3 regions of the Ornithinibacillus xuwenensis genome follow, and region 2 is predicted to be linked to each of the others. Evidence: riboswitches for the same ligand, from Rfam matches in the RefSeq annotation. Region 2 holds a riboswitch; each other region holds the start of a gene.
The links. Region 2 has a riboswitch for cyclic di-GMP ahead of ABC228_RS15955 (PilZ domain-containing protein). Riboswitches for the same ligand answer to the same signal wherever they lie in the genome.
Positions count from the first base shown of each region.

Region 1: another riboswitch for cyclic di-GMP. It lies ahead of ABC228_RS17855 (chemotaxis protein CheX); the one in region 2 lies ahead of ABC228_RS15955 (PilZ domain-containing protein).
Region 3: another riboswitch for cyclic di-GMP. It lies ahead of ABC228_RS17775 (diguanylate cyclase); the one in region 2 lies ahead of ABC228_RS15955 (PilZ domain-containing protein).

Region 1 is NZ_JBDIML010000009.1:77,959-80,165, reverse strand. Features, by position in the region: gene ABC228_RS17865 (hypothetical protein) at 1-120, shown strand, start outside; gene ABC228_RS17860 (PIN domain-containing protein) at 141-956, shown strand; cyclic di-GMP riboswitch class I at 1,142-1,226, shown strand; gene ABC228_RS17855 (chemotaxis protein CheX) at 1,308-1,769, shown strand; gene ABC228_RS17850 (chemotaxis protein CheW) at 1,790-2,207, shown strand, end outside.
Region 2 is NZ_JBDIML010000006.1:156,342-158,548, reverse strand. Features, by position in the region: gene hag (flagellin Hag) at 1-200, opposite strand, end outside; gene ABC228_RS15955 (PilZ domain-containing protein) at 546-1,091, opposite strand; cyclic di-GMP riboswitch class I at 1,253-1,337, opposite strand; gene ABC228_RS15950 (ABC transporter permease) at 1,531-2,207, opposite strand, start outside.
Region 3 is NZ_JBDIML010000009.1:57,984-60,190, forward strand. Features, by position in the region: gene ABC228_RS17775 (diguanylate cyclase) at 1-871, opposite strand, end outside; cyclic di-GMP riboswitch class I at 967-1,053, opposite strand; gene ABC228_RS17780 (DMT family transporter) at 1,342-2,207, shown strand, end outside.

The DNA.
Region 1 (2,207 bases), on a different contig from region 2:
GATCCTTATAAAAATCCAGGCATGGATGCTTTTGTTGATGAAACACACTTCGGAATGGATAGAGGATTAGGGATTGTAAACGACCATCATCATGATACAGGAGACCAGAATCATTTTTAACATAAAGGAGAGAAGCTAGAATGCTACTTGCAATTGTGGTTGGAATGATAACCAAGTGGTTAGATATTCAGGATATCTATCAAATTATTATCTATATCCTTAGCGTTATCTTATTTGCAAATTTTTATCGAGTAAAACAATCTTCCTCAATTGAACAGGGAAAGGCAGGATTCTTGTCTGTTCTTGTTCCTGGACTAGGACATATTTACGCTCGTAAGGTCGTATTAGGTTTTGTCATTATTCTTTTACAATTTATACTATATTTCATTTCAATCGGGTTTGATAATGAAACGATGTTAATCGCTTGGATTGGACTTACAATATTAGCTGCTATTCATGCTAATAGAACAGCTGGTAAGATGGAGGATGTTCTTGCGAAGCAATCACTTCAAAAGCTAGCGGTTATGAAGTACCGACGTTTAGAGGAAGCAATCCAAAAAGGAATCGCAATCGCACCTGACACGAATATTTTGATGCACGAACAGCTGATGCTTATCGCAGCCTATCGTGATAGTAATATGAAGCTATACATTAGTAAGCAAGTTATGCGAGAGCTAGATGGGCTAAAAAGCAATGATGATCCAGGTACTAGAAAGTCTGCACAAATTGGTTTTGATGTATTAGAGCTCTATCAAGAAGCAGGCCGATGTGAATTTTTAGAGGTTCCATCCAAAGAATATTTAAACAGACATCATCTCAATGGGGGACCAGACGAGAAGATAATCGCATCTTGTTTAAAGCTGTTAGAGAAAAATGTCCCTGTTATTTTTGTATCAAATGACAAGGGAGCAAGAATTCTAGCAAGAAATAGTAAAATGCCTACAGTTTCGTTGTGAATTATGACAACTTCAATAATTTTATCTTTCGTTTGAGTTTCAAAATTCATCATACCGAAGACTGAAGTCATGGTCATTTGTACCTTTAAATTCCATAATACTTTTTTGAAAATTTTATTGATTTTTAGCGTTTACTGTACTATGATTTAATAGTCAATTTGTACTATTCAAATAAGAATATTTTACTACCTAAAAGGCAAACTATTTGAAAGAATAGGACGCAAAACCTAGGGTCTAAGGTCTTTTGACTAGGATCGCCTGGTTACCAAGTAGATTTATATTTTATTTCTTGGCTATTTCTTTGTTTGGAATAGCTTTTTTTAAAACTACATGATAAAGGGGTCAACATAGTTGGAGGGAAAAAAGCAAGAAAAGAGTAAAGCAATAACAATTTTATTAAATGGAACGATGGCTTCCATCAAGAATGTCATACCAATTCAGTATGAAATGAGTAAACCGCAGCTTTCAGGAGAATCATTAAAGATTCAGTTTGGTGTGCTAATCGGTATTACTGGAGATATCAAAGGGAATTTAGTGCTATCAGGAGATTCATCCGTATTTGGTGCTATCGGTGAAGCGATGTTTGGAATGCCATTACAAGACGAAATGCTTGTTTCATTTAGTGGAGAGCTAGGTAATATGATTGCTGGTGGTCTTTCCACAAACATTGTTGAAAGTGGCATTACAACAGATATTACTGCTCCAACTATTGTAGAAGGAAGTACTACATTATTAGGGTATGAAAAAGCGATTCGATTAACTGTTAATTTTAACGCAATCGGCGAGCTAAACCTATATCTATTAGTAGATTAAATCCTAGGAGGACGTGCAACATGAACACTGATCAATATATTGAAGTATTCCTCGATGAAAGTCGAGAGCATCTTCAAGCAATTAATGATAATCTTCTTAAACTGGAGAAACAGCCAACGGAAATTGATATCGTTCAGGATATATTCCGCTCAGCCCATACACTGAAAGGCATGTCCGCAACGATGGGGTTTGAGGATATTGCTTCCTTAACACACCAAATGGAAAACGTATTGGATAAGATACGCCATAATGAGCTGGCTGTATCGACAGCAGTTATTGACATTACATTTTCAGCAGTTGAAGCACTAGAAGAAATGGTAAGTGCCATTAGTGAGGGAAATGATGGGAAAAAGGATGTTACATCACTTGTGTCGCAATTAAAGCAAGTTGAAGCAGGAACCTATGTGGAACAAGGCTCTGAAGAAGTCAGTCCAACCA
Region 2 (2,207 bases):
TGAGCGTTTTTAGAAGCCATTTCTAAACCGCGGATTTGTCCACGCATTTTTTCAGAGATTGCTAGACCTGCAGCGTCATCTCCAGCTTTGTTGATACGAAGACCAGAAGATAGTTTTTCTAAAGAGTTTTGAGTTGCACCAGTGTTAGCACCTAATTGACGGTGTGCGTTTAATGCAGAAATATTGTGATTGATAATCATGTTTTCCTTACCTCCATGTAAGTAGTTTTTTTATTTTGCGAGTCACATCCTTATGCCTCGCATTTATAACAACTCTATGAGTTATTATCTAGGTTGAATGTAGTCTCTAATCGAAACTACTAAATGCTTGGAGTGTTACCTCCAGTTTTTAAATGTTTGGCCATAACATTTCATTCATCATGATGATGTACTATTTATATCGGCATACTTATCAGATGTTTAATCTTTTTTAGAAAAAAATTTAAATATATTTGAAGAAAATTGTAGAAGCCTTGAAACATCAGGCTTTTCTCAACAAAAAAATAATAGAGTCTATGTTATAACATCACAGACTATTAGTCGTAATCACTCTCCTACAACCCGGTTTCGCCGTCTTTCGATCACAACACGATTTAAGATTTGATACAATAACTCGCGATCCTCATCAAACAAGTTTGTAAACTGTACCCCATAACCGAATATATCTCTTTCCGGATATAATTCTTTTCTCACGATTCTTCCTTTTACCATGAAGATACTTTCTCGGAGGCTAAAGCGTAATTTAATGTTTAGCTCGTCCAATATTGGAAATTCATACTCACAAACAAATTTCGCGCCGCCAATACTAATATTTCTTAATATAGCGTTGAAATGCTTTGGATTTAAGTCTTCATTATCGACATCCATAAATTCAACAAAACAAGATACATGGTCCAATGGAACCCTAAAGTTTTTACGTAGATTTCGACCTTGAAAGCCTATTTCATGATGATTTTCTTTAGTTGTTTTAGGAATTTCGGTCTCCTTATTTACTTCAGCTGCTTCTTTTTTATAAGAATAAATTAAATATGTAACCAAAATGAGTACTAAAATAAAGGCAACTGCAATAAGAATGTATTCCGCATATTCCATCTAAATCACTCCACTTCCTTTCCTGATTGGTTTTTCGAAATTTCACCCTAAAGGAACTATACATTCTGGTATACCTCCAAACAGCGGAGGTAGATTACCCTTTAACATACAAGAAAGAGGAGAACCTAAGATACCGGTTCCCCATTAAAGTCCCAGTTTTCTTCGGTAGCTAGGCTGCCATTGCACTACTGCTTTAGGCCCTGTGCTTTGCGTCCTTATCTTTCAATAAGTTTGCCTTTTTCGAAAAGCCTGAATGTTCTAGTGCCATTATACTAGAAAGATTTCCATAATTCGACATATTTTCACCATTTATCCTAAAAAAGTATTATATTATTAACTTTATGTATGCTTAGACCTATTACCCTTGACCTATTAAACCATAAAAAAAAGCATGCCTAAGCATGCTTTTCAAGGGTAAGTCATTGTATACTTTTTAATGCTAAACCAATAGCTTACGATCTTTCCGATTGGTAAAACGCATAAATATTAATAAAGATAGTAATACCAATATCATTAATAGCAAGGAGAGTGCTGCACCGAGCTGCCAGTTCATTTCCACTAAGAAAGCATCCCGAATTACATTTCCTACCATCAATAATTTTCCACCTGTAAACAAGTCTGTCACAACAAATACGCTAATGGATGGAACAAACGTGATAATGAATCCTGCCAAAATCCCTGGAAAAGTTAACGGCAAGGTTACATGTAAAAATGTCTTAATTGGTCCCGCTCCAAGGTCTTCTGATGCTTCTAGGTATGTTTTATCGAGTTGCTCAATGGATGAATAAATCGGTAAAATCATAAATGGTAAGAATCCGTATACCAACCCAATAATGACGCCACCTGGAGAATACATCAAGGCTAGTGGCTCGTCAATAAAACCGATTTTCATTAGAAAATTATTAATCACACCATTATTATTCATGAGGATAATCCAAGCATACAGACGAACTAATAAGTTCGTCCAAAACGGCACCATTACCAATAACAGCAATAAATTCTTCCATTTTCCAGCATTCGCAATAAAGTATGCAAACGGGTATGCAATAAACAAGCAAATAACTGTTGCAATAAATGACCACCACAGGGACTGCCATATTACCTTTGCATACAAGG
Region 3 (2,207 bases), on a different contig from region 2:
TCGTGTGGAATTGTAGCTTCTCTATCTCTTCTGTTTCTATTATAGAAAGCTTCAGGCCAAGACTTTCACCTAGCTTTGTTGTCATATCTTGAATAGAAGAAAATGGATAATCCTCTAACACTAACAAATCTTCTAAGATAGGGATTAATGCCTCCGTGATCCTCGAATTCGCTTGATCTAGTGAAGTATTTTCCTGCTTTAAAATCCGAAGTTCATCCCTAGGGTTTGTTATGTATGCTTTCTTACGTAGCATCGCCAAAAGGATAACCCCTAGTGCATACATATCCGCTTCCACATCAGGCTCATTGCCAGATAACACTTTAGGTGATTTGAAGTAAGAATCCTCAATCCCCTCATTGGTATGGATATGCTTATCTAATTCAACAGTTGCAAGATCCTTCAGCATCAGCTTGTAGCGACGATTTGATTCAACAACGAATATGTTATTTAAATTTAATTCACCATATATAAAGCCTTTTAAATGTAGATAATGCACAGCTGTACAAAGCTCGACAAATGCATCGAGAACTTGGTCAATTGTCATACTTTGAACAAAATCTACAAATGGTTCCTCTGTAGCAATATGGGCAGAAGTAAAGAAATAATTTTTATCCTGCTGCACTTTATTATCTATGTGCGAAATTGTATTGAAGTGAAAATTACGAACAATGCGCTTACTAGTCAAATTTTTAATCGCAATAAAAGAATCGGTGTAATAATCAATTAAGGATTGCGGTGTATATTCAGCATTTAGTAGACTTAGTCGAATTACCTTATTATCTGCTCGCATATCAACAGCTAAATAAGTTGAAACTAGTCTGTTCTGATGTAATTGCTCCATTATTCGATATCGGTTATTAATGACTTCCACTATTTTCACCTCTTAGTCATAAAGACTTCGTTTTAGGAAAATCAAAAAATGGCTATCCAAAGAACGATAGCCAAACATTCTAAAAAACGTAATATTTTGGCAGCCAGGCTATCATGGGTATGTACACCGGTAGACCCTTGGCTTTGCGTCCTATACTTTCGAATAGTTTGCCCTTTTCTCAATCTATATGGATATTAAGGTCATATTCACTACTACTTAATACCTATTTTACACCACTTCTATGATTATTCAATGATTAAAACAAGTTTTATTTTTTAAAAATGTAAAAAAAATCAAGTCTATTTACACTACTTTTTAGCTTACATATTATAACACGCTCCTACTGAAATTACAAAATTTTCAAAATTATAATTCTAGCAATTATTTTCCATCTCATACGAAGCAAATAACACCCTTGTCTAACCTTGTTATGGTAAGGTAACAGTAGGAAACTTTGAGAGGAAAATAGGATGAAAACAACTAAAAAAACCTTCATTTGGTTACTTATTCTAATCATTACGATCATCTGGGGATATGCATGGGTATTGATGAAGGCATCCCTTCAATTTGTAGGTCCATTCACTTTTTCTGCACTTCGTTTTGGAACAGGAACGATTACTCTATTAGTTATTCTTGTAATCTTAAAGATTAAACTTCCACCAAAACAGTATGTAAAACCACTAGTGGTTGTTGGCTTGTTACAGACAACGATTGTTTTTCTTTTCGTTATGTATGGACTTCGATTTGTCGATGCTGGGAAATCTTCCATCATTCTCTACACGATGCCCATTTGGAGTAGCTTATTAGCAGCTAAGTTTCTTGACGAAAAGCTAACTCCTAAAAAGCTAATAGGACTTATAGTCGGAATGGTTGGCTTAGTACTTATTATTGGATGGGATTTCTTCCAAGCACAAAGCATCGATACGATTATTGGAGAATTACTCATTGTTATCGCTGCAATTTCTTGGGGAGCTTCCAATGTATATTACCGATTACGATTAAACCATCTTCCCAAATTACAAGTTTCTGCTTACCAAATGTTTTTTGGAACAATCGGTATTGTTGTAGCAGCTATGATAATGGAGTGGGGGCAACCAATTAATTGGAATGGTCAAAGTATATTTTATATTCTTTTTACTGGTGTATTAGCTTCTGCTTTATGCTTCACGATATGGTTTGTCATACTGAGTAAAATTGATATGGTATCTGCAACATTATCCACCTTACTTGTACCAGTGTTTGGATTGTCCTTTAGTTGGCTAGCACTAAGTGAAGCAATTACACCAAGTATTTTATATGGTTCTTTCTTTATCATCGTAGGAATCACGATATCACA